2 regions of the Lactobacillus helsingborgensis genome follow, and region 1 is predicted to be linked to the other one. Evidence: riboswitches for the same ligand, from Rfam matches in the RefSeq annotation. Region 1 holds a riboswitch; the other holds the start of a gene.

What was found. Region 1 has a riboswitch for lysine ahead of DLD54_RS00840 (ABC transporter substrate-binding protein/permease). Riboswitches for the same ligand answer to the same signal wherever they lie in the genome.
Region 2: linked by a shared signal. The riboswitch ahead of lysA (diaminopimelate decarboxylase) and the one ahead of DLD54_RS00840 (ABC transporter substrate-binding protein/permease) in region 1 are both predicted to bind lysine.

What each region holds. Positions count from the first base shown of each region.
Region 1 covers NZ_CP029544.1:175,279-182,477, reverse strand. The annotation lists gene DLD54_RS00855 (NAD-dependent protein deacylase) at 1-194, shown strand, start outside; gene DLD54_RS00850 (DUF488 domain-containing protein) at 301-660, opposite strand; gene DLD54_RS00845 (DNA-3-methyladenine glycosylase) at 705-1,337, shown strand; lysine riboswitch at 1,466-1,642, shown strand; gene DLD54_RS00840 (ABC transporter substrate-binding protein/permease) at 1,751-3,376, shown strand; gene DLD54_RS00835 (amino acid ABC transporter ATP-binding protein) at 3,376-4,125, shown strand; gene DLD54_RS00830 (alpha/beta fold hydrolase) at 4,191-5,108, opposite strand; gene DLD54_RS00825 (hypothetical protein) at 5,310-5,681, opposite strand; gene DLD54_RS00820 (hypothetical protein) at 6,031-6,342, shown strand; gene DLD54_RS00815 (replication-associated recombination protein A) at 6,491-7,199, opposite strand, start outside.
Region 2 covers NZ_CP029544.1:1,768,514-1,775,712, reverse strand. The annotation lists gene dapF (diaminopimelate epimerase) at 1-925, opposite strand, end outside; gene DLD54_RS08405 (aspartate kinase) at 946-2,298, opposite strand; lysine riboswitch at 2,580-2,758, shown strand; gene lysA (diaminopimelate decarboxylase) at 2,845-4,158, shown strand; gene dapD (2,3,4,5-tetrahydropyridine-2,6-dicarboxylate N-acetyltransferase) at 4,167-4,877, shown strand; gene DLD54_RS08390 (N-acetyldiaminopimelate deacetylase) at 4,882-6,021, shown strand; gene dapA (4-hydroxy-tetrahydrodipicolinate synthase) at 6,040-6,963, shown strand; gene dapB (4-hydroxy-tetrahydrodipicolinate reductase) at 6,963-7,199, shown strand, end outside.

The sequences.
Region 1 (7,199 bases):
AATCTGTCAACGCAATGCAAAATTCTGACCTCGTAATTATTTCAGGCACCAGTTTTGTTGTGTATCCATTTGCCCAATTATTATCATATAGACAAGCCGGTGCCAAAGTTTGGGCAATTAATAAAACAGCTATTCCGGCAGAAGGAATTTCTGCTATTATTGCGGACGCCATGGATGTTTTTAAACAGCTTTAATTTAAGTTTTTAAAAAAGCCTTTAAGCTATTTGAATTGCTCGTTTTCAGCATCCTAATTTTAACTATTGCTTTTCACTTTTTGCGTACTAAAAGAAAAGTCAAAAACTATAATCTTTGTTCAACATATTCTTTGAGCACAACTGCCTGGTTGTGTTCTTTGTTTTTAGCACCATAAAGAAAAAGGACATCTTGTTCGGCAAGCTCGTCTTTCACTTGGGCGACAAAAGCTGTGGTCGCTGGATTATGCTCTAATTCAGCAATGTACTTTTGCCTAAATTCAGGATATTTAGTATCATCGTGATTGAACCACTTACGCAATTCGGTGCTGGGACCAATTTCTTTGACCCACTCATCCAAATTAGCATCTTTTTTGCTTTTGCCTCGTGGCCACAGACGATCAACTAAAATGCGATAGCCAGCAGGCTGCTCATGTTCGTAAATGCGCACTACTTTTATTTTTGTCATGATAATATCTCCTTTTAGTTTAAGTTTACTACACGGAAGAAAAAATGAATTATTCAACTTATTTTACTAATAAACCAACTGCTGCTATTACTAAAGACTTAATCGGCAGACCATTAACATATAATGATGGTCAGAATATAATGGGTGGCTATATTGTGGAGGCTGAAGCATATTTAGGGGTCAAAGACAGGGCAGCACATTCTTACGGCGGCCATCGTAGCCCAGCTAATGAAGGTCTTTATCGCAAAGGCGGAACCATTTATATTTACGCTCAAAGACAGTACTTCTTTTTCGATGTCGCAACGCAAGAATATAATGAGCCGCAAGGAATTTTAATCAGGGCTATCGAACCAGTCTGGGGTATAGAGCAGATGATTAAAAACCGCGGGGGCAAAAATGGTGTGCTTTTAACTAATGGTCCTGCTAAAATGATGCAGGCTTTTGGCATTCACGATAAAAAATGGAATTTACACTTCTTGTCTGACTCCCCATTTAAAATTGATTTAGATGATAATCATAAAAAGTGGGCTAAGGAAATTAAAACCAGTGCCAGAATTGGTGTTAGTCAATCCGAATTAGAATGGGCTAACAAAAAATTACGTTATTATGTTGCCGGTAATCCCTATGTTTCTAGAATGAAAAAGAGCGCTTATCAGACAGATAACGGCTGGCGATAAGAGCAGCTTGCAGAAGTCTTTTAAAATAGTAAAAGAAAATAAATGAGATAATTATAAAATATTTTTTAAATAAAATTATTGACAAGTCACTCTTAATAGCCTATTATTTTTCTAAGTTAAATAATTTCCAATGCAATAGAGGTCGCGGTTGTTACGAAACTAATCTGAGTGAGCGAACACTTTGAAGGTTAGCGTAAGAATTACCGCCGAAACAAGAATGTTGTTCGTTTCAATCTTCTTGTTGGGCTGCAAGAGAATATTTTGCAGACTGTCCCGGTTAGTCCCCGGGGAGCGCTATATGATTTGTTCTAATAATAGATTATAACCTCGTTGTTTTGCGTAACAGCGAGTTTTTTATTTACGCTTTTATTGTGTTGGCTTTATTTGAAACATATTTTGTGGAGGTTTTCAAAATGAAGTCAAGATTTAAGTGGTTGGCTACCTTGGTTGCCTTATTCACTTGTTTAGGCATTGGGGCTGATTTTAGCCTGAATGAAGTTAGTGCCAAAAAGGACGACGGTACGCTCAAAGTCGCCATGGAAGCTAATTATCAGCCGTACAATTGGACACAGACTAATAATGCCAACGGTGCTGTGCCAATTGAGGGCTCAAAAGAATACGCCAATGGTTATGATGTCAAGATTGCTAAAGTCATTGGGCAAAAATTACACAGAAAAGTCGAAGTTGTTAAGACTGAATGGGACGGTTTACTTCCTGCTTTAACCAGTGGTAAAGCCGATTTAATTATTGCCGGCATGAGCCCAACAGCTGAACGTGAAAAAGCCATTAATTTCTCTCAGCCATATAGAAACAGTACTTTTGTGGTAATTACCAAACTTAACAGCAGATACGCCAACGCTAAAAAGCTGACTGACTTTAAGGGTGCAAAATTAACAGCGCAACAAGGTACTTTCCACTATGATTTAATCAAGCAGTTAAAAGGTGCTAAGAGACAACCAGCTATGCGCGATTTTGCGGCAATGCGGCAAAGTTTAATCTCTGGCACCATTGACGGCTATGTGGCCGAAGACACTGAATCAACTTCCTTTAAGATGGTTGATCCTGACATTAAGTCAATTCCTGTCAGCAAAATGGCTGGTTTTCACGCTACTAAGGAAGAATCTGTTACCTCAATCGGAATTGCCAAGCCTAACAAGGCTCTACTAAAGAGTGTCAACCAAATTTTAGCTACTATTCCTCAAGCAAAAAGGGTTAGGTTAATGACTGAAGCTGTTAAGCAGCAGCCTAAAACTGATAGTGATAAAAAAGGTAAAAAGGCTAAGTCAGAACCATGGTTAGTATCAATGTGGCGCCAATATGGCGGCATGATTTTAAACGGTATCGGTATGACCTTACTTTTAGCTTCAGTTGGTACCATTGCAGGTTTCTTTATCGGTCTGGCAGTGGGTATTGTCAGAACTATTCCTACACCAACTACCAGTGGTAAAAGATGGCTGCTCAAGTTTGTCAACTGGCTGCTTTCGGTTTATATTGAGATTTTCCGGGGTACGCCAATGATGGTGCAAGCAGCTGTGATTTACTATGGTATTGCCCAATTCTGGCACCTGAATATTGACAGAACGGTCGCCGCACTAATCATTGTTTCGATCAACACTGGAGCGTATTTAGCCGAAATCATCCGCGGCGGAATTATTTCTACACCTGAAGGTCAGTTTGAGGCAGCCAGTGCGCTAGGAATGACCCACAACCAGAGAATGTGGCATATTATTTTGCCACAAGCAATCAAGAATTGTCTTCCTTCAATTACTAATGAATTTATCGTTAATATCAAAGATACCTCAGTTTTGAGCATCATCTCCGTATCAGAGTTGTTCTTCGTTGGTTCAACTATTGCAAGTCAGACATTTAAGTTCTTCCCGACTTACCTGACAATTTCTGCTATCTACCTCATCTTGACCTTTACCATTACCAGAATATTCAACTTAATTGAAAAACACCTCCAAGGAAGTAAGAATTACAACTTAATGGCAAACCAAGTTCAAGTGGGCACACCAAAAGACATGGAGGCTAAGAACTAATGACTGAAACAAACGAAACTATTTTAAGTTTAAAGCACATCAAGAAAACATTTGGTGAACACCAAGTGTTAAAAGATATCTCTTTTGACATTAACAAAGGTGAAATTGCCACCATTATCGGTCCTTCAGGTGGCGGTAAATCAACTACTTTGCGCTGTATCAACCTGCTTGAAGAACCTACTGCCGGTGAAGTTGATTTTCATGGTGAAAATGTTTTGGCACCAAACTACAATCGTAATATTTATCGTGCTAAAGTCGGCATGGTTTTCCAACAATTTGACTTGTTTGAAAATAAGAACGTTTTAGCTAATTGTATGGTAGGTCAAGAGTTAGTATTAAAACGGTCAAAAGACGAGGCGCGTAAAATTGCACTTGCTAATCTGAAAAAAGTAGGTATGGAGCAATACGTTAATGCTCGTCCCAGCCAACTTTCAGGTGGACAACAACAACGGGTTGCGATTGCCCGAGCAATCTGCATGGATCCTGAAATTCTGCTATTTGATGAGCCTACTAGTGCTTTAGATCCAGAAATGGTCGGTGAAGTTTTAAGCGTCATGAAGAATCTGGCTACTACTGGTTTAACGATGATTATCGTAACCCACGAAATGGCGTTTGCGAAGGAGATTTCCGATCAAATGTTTTTCATCAGCGATGGCGTAATCACTGAACAAGGCACGCCAGATCAATTATTCAATCACCCGCAAAATGAAAAAACCGTCAAGTTTTTGAGTAATTTTCAGAATAATTAATAAGGTCTAATTGAATATAAAAAACTGGTAAATCTACGTGATGAATAACGTGATTTGCCAGTTTTTTAGTTTGCTTGTGGCTCTAAAAGTCCAATAATTTCCTGATTAAATTTAGTTGGCTCCTCCCACTGCGGGAAATGACCGGAATGGTCAAACCAAATTATATTGCACGGACTAGTAATTTTAGCAGCATATTCTGCAGTCAATGGTGAGGACACATGGTGGTCATGCCTGCCCTCACAGAAAGTGATGGGAACGGCAAAATGCAGGATATTTTCAAAATTAACGTCCATCAGTTCTTCCCAGAAATATTGAATTGATTGTTTCGAGCCCTGCAAGCGATGAATTAGGTCCTTAAAAGAATAATCTTTAGCAGATATAAAAGGACCAATTAATTTGCGGTAGTTTTTAGCGCCGTAGATTGAGCCACCATAAGCCACAATCATTTTAGTTAATTTGAGGCTGGCTTTAGTTGGTTCATGGACAAAATCAAGTTGGTCAAGTTTGGCAGTATTTTTCATTTTTGTTCGTAGAAAAGCTTTTTGTAAAGCAATATTCTTTTTCATATTAACGACTTGACCTATTCCGATATATTGCGTAACCAGGTCTGGATACTTTTGAATAAAATTGAGCCCTAAAACCGTACCCCAAGAATGACCCATAATAATCAATTTATCTTGTTTTAACCGTTTTAATAAATAAAGCACAAACTGATGAATATCTGCCAAGATGATATTGATGGACAAGTTTTCTTCAGGTGAAAATTTGTAATACGATAGTCCGCTGCCCCTTTGTTCCAGATTGACAAAGATAAAATGATCTTCTAGTTCGCTATTAAATTTTTTGGTCAAGGGGATGCAGGCATCGCCCGGTCCACCATGCAAATATAAAATGATTGGTTTCCGGCCTTGCTTTGAACTAATTGAAAAATAAAGTTTAGCGCCGTTAATTTCTACGTTTTCTATTACTGATGTACTACTCATTTTTTGCCTATATTCATATAATCGCTTGTTATTATGCATACACTGCTACTTTATTTAAGTATATTATTAATGTCTCTGCTTTGTAAATTGCAAATTATGTTTACAAGACTAACGCAATTTTTATCAAAAAGTCTGACGAACTTTACGCTAGAAAAAAGTACCAAGCAGTATAGTTGCCTGGTACTCAAATCTTGTTAAATTTTACTCATTTTTACCTTCAGCTTGGTAAAATTTAGCCCGATTAATTAAATAGTCAAATAAAAGCACACAGATTAGATTTAAGACAATAATTAAGAGTATTAATAATGGGTGATCTTCTTGCTCATCTGTCATATTCAATAAATATAAAGTTTCAAAACTAATAGGTGCACCTTGTAATGCCATAAAATAAAATAAATCATTTTCGACTTGCTTAGTAAATGTTTCTTCTTTTACTTCAAAGCAAGCTGTAGCAATTATTGTTATGATGAATGCACTAATTGACCATATTAAGTTATAATTCGGCTTATTGGAGAAAAAAGCCTCCATTTCAATTATACACAACCACAGTAAAGCAACTCTTGCTAATTTCATTTTCATCTTATTTCCCACAGCCTTTCTTTTTCGAATTATTTTAATTATTTTATTATTTATAATTATAAATGAAATGTGGTATTAATCAAAGGTTCTATTAGTCACTGCAGTTGTTCCGTTAGAAATATCAGCTATTACATCTGTTTCAGATTGGTCAAAAATCAGCTTAATTTATCTCTAATTAAAAATTTTACAATTTAATATTTATGTACTAACCTATAAGTAATTATTATCACTGATATAACTAAAAGTTTAAATTAAATTATAACTGTTTCTTGTATCTGTGAAAAGTTTAATATTGCTTTGTGCATAATAAATCTTGGCAATATCATGATTGGAGCTATTAATAATGACCAAAAAACAGACTAAGATGAAAGAACAACTGTTATCAGATCATCTATATAAAGTTGTATGGCTTATTGCATTAGGCGAATTCTTGTTGGTTTTAATCCTACCGTTTTTCAAATCTCTTGGTTTAAGCGTTGGCGCTTTGGGTCTCCTACTATCAGCTTTGTCAGATGTATTTACAACATTTTTTCAACACAAACATATTACCTTTATTATAAGTTTGGTTTTGGGTTGGCTATTAGCTCTAATAATTAGTGTTATTCTGTTTTTTTACATTATGTGGGCTTCAGGCAACATGGTTTTCGTCAAATAATGAATTTAAATAAATATTGCCACAGAAAAGAAAGAGCACAAAAACAGGCAAACCACTTAAATTGTGGTTTGCCCGCTTTTTAGTTGATGCTCAAATAGCAGTGTCCCGGTAATTAAAACCAATGAGGCTAGACTTTAAAAGCTGCGCGCTAATCATCGTGTTCTATGTGCCATTCTTTAATCTGCTCCAATCTCTTTTTAAAGCGGTCTTCATGACCCTGCGATGTTGGCAAATAATATTCGTGTCCCTCTAAACTCGGTGGCATAGTTTTCATTGTCGTTAACTTGTCTTTAGCATAATGCGCGAGTTGGTAACCTTTACCATAGCCCAAATCTTTCATTAACTTAGTCGGGGCATTGCGAATTTGCAAAGGCACTGGTTCATCAATAGTCTTCTTAACATCTTCTTCAGCAGCCAGCCTAGCCTTATAAACTGCGTTTGATTTCGGAGCAAGCGACAAATAAATCACTGCTTCCGTCAAGTGCACATCACATTCCGGCATCCCTATAAATTGACAAGCCTGAAAGACGTTGACCGCCACATTCAGCGCATTAGTATCTGCCAAGCCAATATCTTCACTGGCAAAGCGCACTAGTCTGCGTGCAATATAAAGCGGATCTTCTCCCCCTTCAAGCATCCGCGACAGCCAATAAATTGCCGCGTCCACATCGCTGTTACGCATTGATTTATGCAAAGCGGAGATGATATTGTAGTGTTCTTCTCCGTCTTTATCATACAGGACTGACTTTTGGGTGATTAATTGTCCCAGACTTTCCATAGTCACGGCGATCGTATTGCCAGTTTTATGACCGTTTAAAACTGCCATCTCCAGCGTATTTAAAGCTGTTCTGGCGTCA
Region 2 (7,199 bases), 260 kb from region 1:
TAAAGTTACTAAAGTCCGGCTGTTTTTCGTGTAATTCACCTTCTGTAACCTCAATATAGTGCGTAACTGTCGCATTACCTATTAATTCTATCCAATAGCTATGTGCACTCCGATGCACTTTAGTTTGAACAAATCCTCCGGGATTGGAGATAGTTAGTAACTGCCCAAAAAGGTGTTCCTGCGGACAAGTTAATGCGTAAACCAGACTTGCGGCAGACATGCCAGTGCCACAAGCATTGGTAAAACCCACACCCCGTTCGAAAGTGCGCACAAATAGATGATGCGTATTCAAAACTTGAGCGAAACTAACGTTTACGCCGTCTGGAAAATAAGGGTTTTTCTGATTTAACCTTGTTCCTAGTTTTTCCAATAAGTTACTTTGTAAAATGTTATTTGGCACTAAACTAATCAAATGTGGGTTGGGAACAGCAACTGCTGAAAATTTTAAATTAGGTGCAAATTCGGGAACCTTTTGATTAATTAACTCAGTAGCGCCTAAATTGGTAAACGGGAGATCACTTGCCTGAAAACTGACAGGGCTGATTTCAACACTGACTGCCTTAACGTCTTGAGCCCAATCCAGCTTGCAGCTGACACGCAAATCACTCTGCATAGTCTCAACTTTAAATGTTTCTTTATGATATTTTTGTGCTAAATAGCGGCCGACTGTCCTTAGGCCGTTACCACACATTGAAGCAAAAGAGCCGTCAGCATTGATGACCTGCATTTTACCTAAAACTTGGGGATGGTGTGACTTGCTGACTACAAGCAAACCGTCCGCGCCATTTAATAAACCTGTGTTGCGTCTGGTTATTTGCTGTGCCAAGTTGACTAGTTCTTCTTTAGTTAATGGTGCTTTTAATTGGGTTTGATCAAGCAGAAAAAATTGGTTTTGCGAGCCATGAACTTTTTGTAGTTGTACCATAAAGTTTCTCCTTTAAATATTTACTTAAAAAATTGCTGATAAATTTCTTTAACTGCCGCTGCTGCGTCAGCTCTTTTAGTGCCCAGCATGATAGAAATACGTGAGGCACCCTGATTAATCATGTGGATTGCGACGTGTTTCTGCGCCAACGGCATTGTAATATTCTTCATTACGCCAATCTTGTTGCGCATTCCTTCTCCTACTACCATGATGATGGCATAATCATCAAACCATTCTAGTTGGTCAGGTTGCAATGCTTGTTGAATTTCAAAACACATTTGCTGGCGGATTTGCTCATTAAATTGTCTTTTGTCAAAAATAACAGTCAGATCATCAATTCCTGATGGCATGTGTTCGTATGAAATATTAAATTTATAGAAAATTTGTAATAATTTAAGTGTAAATCCAACCTCTTTATTTAGTAAATATTTATGTAAATATAATGCAGCAAAATGACTAGAACTTGCGACCCCAGTAATTATGCTTTGGGGATGAAAATCATGCTCGGGAACAATCATTGTTCCTGGTAAATCAGGGTGGTTAGTATTTTTGACATTTATGGGTACTTGACCCTCAATTGCAGGAATGATCGCTTCATCATGGAAAACCGAAAAGCCAGCGTATGACAGCTCCCGCAATTCGCGATATGTCATAACTTTAATTGCGTGGGGGTGAGTAATAATTCTGGGATCAGCGGCATATATAGCGTCGACGTCGGTAAAGTTCTCATATAAATCTGCTTTAATCCCCCGTGCCCAAATTGCGCCAGTGATATCTGATCCGCCACGGGAAAAAGTAGCAATTAAGCCGTCTTTGGTAATACCGTAAAAGCCGGGAACAACCAACACGTTATCTTTGTTAGACCACTTTTCTAAATTTTTGTAAGTTTCTGGCATCACTTGGGTGTCATTAGCGTTGTCAGTAACCAAAAAGCCCGCTTCTTGGGGGTCAAGGAAGTAAGCTGGTAAATGATAATTTTGTAAAACTAAAGCCAAAAGTTGTGCGTTAAGTTTTTCACCGTGAGCTTTAAAGCTAGCCATTAAATAGTCTTGATTAGGGTAATCAGCTTTTGGCAAAGCAATTAGTTCTTGCAGTAAAGGTTGTAATAATTGTTCAGATATTTGAAAGTAAGCAGCAATATCATGATACCTAGACCAAATTGTTTTTACAGTTGAACTGCAATCCTCTTTATTAATTGTTTTATGTGCAAACTCAATTAATAAATCTGTTACTTTAATGTCATTTGCAAATCTTTTTCCTGGAGCAGAAGCTACAATTACTTTACGAGTCTGATCAGCTTTAATAATATTTACTACTTTTTCAAATTGCTCCCCGTCTGCAAGGGAACTGCCACCAAATTTAACGACTTTCATGTTAATACCTTTCACAATTAAATTTAATTTTAAGTAATTAGTATTGCATTTTATCATTAAAATTTTAATCTTCAATCAAAAATCAAAAGAGGACTTTTGAAAATGAGCCATTTTGATTAACTATTTTTAAGCTGTAAAAAGCCAAAAAACATTGCTACTAGAAGTTTTTTTGCTTGCAGCTAAAATGACAAATTTTTAAAATCATTGTCTTTATTTTAAAAACAAAAAATAATTCTGACTGAAAATGGTTGACAATGATTTTAATTAATAATAATATTTTAATAAATCGAAGAGGTTGCAACCAACAAAAGTAGCTGGTGGAGTTTCTGCAAAGGCTGAGAAACTAGTGAAAGGGGCGGTTGCCGAAGCATTAATTATTGCGGTAATTAATTAGCTGGGACGTAATCTAACAGGTTACGGACTGTCGCAATTTTATATTCGCGGAGCGCTATCGACAAAATTGATACCAGATAATAACTTGAAGGACTCTTTTGTTAGGCACGACAAAAGAGCCCTTTTTATTTTAAGAAAAAGGGAGAGACTTAAATGGCTGCTAATGATTATTATCAAACTAATGCTCAAGGTCACTTGGTAATTGGTGGGGTTGATGCACTAAAATTAGCAAAAGAGTTTGGTTCTCCATTAGTTGTTTATGACGTACAAAAAATCAAACAGCAATTTCGGGCTTTCCAAAACGCTTTTGCAAAAGAAAATGTGAATTATGCGATTAGTTATGCCAGTAAAGCATTTGCTACGATAGCAATTTACCAGGTAATTAATGAGCTGGGCGGACATGTGGATGTTGTTTCTGGGGGTGAATTATATACCGCGCTGCAAGCAGGTTTTCCTGCAGCAAGAATTAGCTTTCACGGTAATAATAAAACTGCAGCTGAGTTATTAATGGCCGTGAAAAATCATGTTGGCGTCATTATTTTAGATAATTTTACTGAAATTAAGTTGTTAGGCCAGATTTTGCAAGAAACAAATAGTCAGATGCAGGTAATGTTGCGGCTAACACCAGGAGTTTCTGCACATACTCACGAATATGATCAAACTGGTCAAGAAGATAGTAAATTTGGTTTTGATATTCGTTCGGGTCAAGCCGAGCAGGCCTTTTTACAGGTTAAAGCTAACACGCAAATGGAACTAATTGGTCTGCACGCACATATTGGTTCACAAATTCTAGAGACAGCCGGGTTTAAGCTGGAAGTTGAAAGACTTATGCAATTAGTCAAGGACTGGGAGCAAAAATATGATTACCAGCCGCGTGTTTTAAACTTAGGGGGCGGCTTTGGTATTAGATATACCGAACAGGATGATACTTTAACTGCTCAAACCTTCATCAGTCAAATAATGCGGACAGTTAAAAAGTGTGCGCAAATAAGCCACTTAAAAATTCCGGCTATCTGGATTGAACCAGGACGTTCAATTGTCGGTGAAGCCGGTTATAGCTTATATACAATCGGTGCTCGCAAAGAAGTACCGGGACTGCTGCCTTATGTAGCAGTTGATGGCGGTATGGGTGATAATATCAGACCGGCACTTTATCAAGCACAATATGAGGCAGTATTAGCAGAAAAGCCACATGCAGAACCAGTAGAAACGGTTAGACTTGCGGGACGTTATTGTGAATCAGGCGATATTATTATTAACAAACTGAAAATCCCCAAAAGTAAACCAGGCGATGTAATAGCAGTACTAGCTACTGGCGCTTATGGTTATAGCATGGCATCGAATTACAATCGTGTTCCAAGGCCAGCAGTCGTATTTGCAGAAAATGGTCAAGCACAGGTAGTAGTTACACGTGAAACTTATGCGGATTTAATTAGTCATGATCGCTTTTATCAACCGAAAGGATAATTAAAAATATGAAAAAAATGTCGGCAACTGAAATTATTGATTTCATTGCTAATTCAACCAAAAAAACACCTGTGAAAGTATATATCAAGGCTGAGATGTCTAAGTTAAAGTGGCCTGAAAATTGCAAAATTTTTAGTGAAACTCATACCGGGGTCATTTTTGGAGATTGGCAAGACTTGGGTCCTTTTTTAGAAAAAAACGCCGAGAAGATAACATATTATCAAGTGGAAAATGTCAGTCGGAATTCTGCTATTCCCCTGCTAGACATGAAGAACATCTCTGCCAGAATTGAACCGGGTGCCCTTATTCGTGAAAATGTTGAAATAGGCAAAAATGCGGTAATTATGATGGGGGCCGTCATTAATATTGGAGCAGAAATTGGCGAAAATGCCATGATTGATATGAATGCTGTTTTGGGCGGCCGAGCAATCGTTGGTGCGAACAGCCACATAGGAGCAGGAGCGGTAATTGCCGGAGTCGTGGAACCAGCCTCAGCACAACCTGTAAAAATAGGCAAAAATGTTTTGATAGGTGCTAATGCAGTAGTTTTAGAAGGAGTCCAAGTTGGTGACCATGCGGTAGTAGCGGCAGGAGCGGTAGTAACAAAAGATGTACCTGCAAACAGCGTCGTTGCCGGAGTACCAGCAAAAATTGTTAAAATGCGTGATCAAAAAACTGCCTCTAAGACAGGAATTGAACAGGGACTAAGAAAGCTGTGAATTAATGTTAACTTTTGCGCAACTTATTAAAATTCGCCGTGACTTGCATCAAATACCGGAATTAGCGTTGCATGAATATCAAACACAAAAATATCTCTTACAAGTCATTGGTAATTTTAACCAGAAAAATATTGAAATACGTAAATGTCCTGAACTGCCTACAGCTATATTAGTTCTGGTTCGGGGAAGTAAACCACAAAAAACAATTGGTTATCGAGCAGATATAGATGGTCTGCCAGTTCAAGAAAATACTGGTTTGTCGTTTGCTTCCCACAATCATGGTCAAATGCATGCCTGTGGTCATGACATCCACATGGCAGTAGCGCTGGGAATTTTGGCTTATTTTTGCGAGCACCAACCACAGGACAATTTGTTGTTCTTTTTTCAACCTGCTGAAGAAAGTGAAAGTGGTGGTAAAAAAGCTTATGAAGCTGGGGTTTTTACTGGTAAATGGCATCCAGATGAATTCTTCGCCTTGCATGTTACTCCCGACTTGCCCACCGGCACAATTGGCTGCCGTTTAGGAACATTATTTGCGGGCACAACTGAAATCAATATTGACTTATATGGTAAAGATGGTCACGCCGCATATCCACAGCAGGCTAATGATATGGTAGTGGCCGCTGCTGCTTTAATAGAACAAATTCAAACAATTATATCTCGCAGTATTGATCCAATTGCAAGTGGTGTTATTACAATAGGAAAAGTTAGGGCTGGAACAGTTAGAAATGCGATTGCCGGTCATGCTCATTTAGAAGGAACTATTCGCGGGCTAACTCAAAAAATGATCGAAAGAATCGATCAGCGTCTGCGGGAGGTAACTCAAGGAATAGCACAAAGCTATAATGCTAAGGTTGATTTACAGCTTAATCAAGGCGGCTATTGGCCAGTTGAAAATAATCCTCAAATCACAAACGAGTTCATTAATTATATGAAGGAAAATACTCAAATTAATTACCAAGAGATGCAGCCGGCTATGACAGGAGAGGACTTTGGCTATTTACTGGCACAAATACCTGGTACCATGTTTTGGCTGGGCGTAAATGATAATTCCCAGCTTCATTCTGCAACATTTAATCCGCACGAAGAAGCAATAGTAATAGGAATTAAAGCAATGGTGGGTTTTTTACTGAGTCACATGTAGCTCAAAAGGAGAAAAAACATGACTAATTTTGATAAGGCAGATTTAATGACCGCGATAATTACCCCTTTTAATAAGGAGGGAGAAGTTGACTATCCTGGTCTGAAACGATTAACCGAGCATTTACTCAATACAGGTAGCAATGGTTTCGTTATTGGCGGTACGACTGGTGAAACAGCAACCATGACCCATGATGAAAAAATTGCGTTGTACACTAAATTCGCTCAAATAGTTGATCACCGTGTACCTGTGATAGCCGGCACAGGCAGCAATAATACTGCCCAAACCGTTGCGTTTACGCAAGAAGTAGGACAAATTCCCGGTATTGATATGGCATTAGTAGTTGCGCCATACTATAACAAGCCGAATCAAAGAGGAATTACAGCTCATTTTCAAAAAGTAGCTGAAAATTCACCTGTACCAATCATTATTTATAATATTCCGGGACGAACAGGAATTAAGATTAGCAAGGAAACTCTGGTTGATTTATCGCGTAATCCAAAAATTGCTGGTGTTAAGCAGTGCTCAGATTTAGAAGACTTGGAATATATTGTTGAACATGCAGCCAATGAATTTTTGGTATATACAGGCGAAGACTTACAATCTTTAACGGCTAAAGTCTTGGGAGCAAAAGGAGTAATTTCGGTAGCTTCTCATATTTATGGCAAAGCTATGCGGAAAATGTATGATGAATTAGATCAGGGCAAAATTGCTGCAGCGGGTAAATTGCAAAGACAACTAATGCCGAAAATGCAAGCATTATTTATGTACCCCTCACCTTCACCGGTTAAGGCAGTTTTAAACGCTCAGGGTTTACCTGCTGGTGGCTGCCGGTTACCGATTGTAGATTTAAATGAGACAGAAAAACGGCAATTAGCTATTCATTTAGGTTTAGATGAAGCGGCTTTATTGCATGAACTGCCACTAGAATTAGGAGTAGATTAATGAAAAAAATTTTAATAGCTGGTGCCACAGGATCTATGGGCAGACAAGCAGTTCAATTAGTTGAAAAATTACCGGATTGCCAATTGGTAGCAGTTTTAGCACCCACAGTCTCTAGCAGTTCGGATTTCAAGCCTGACGTTAAGCGATTTGATAATTTAGCAATGGTTGATGTTGCTGCTGATGTTTGGATTGATTTTACTACTCCACAAGCTGTTTATGAAAATACCGAATTTGCA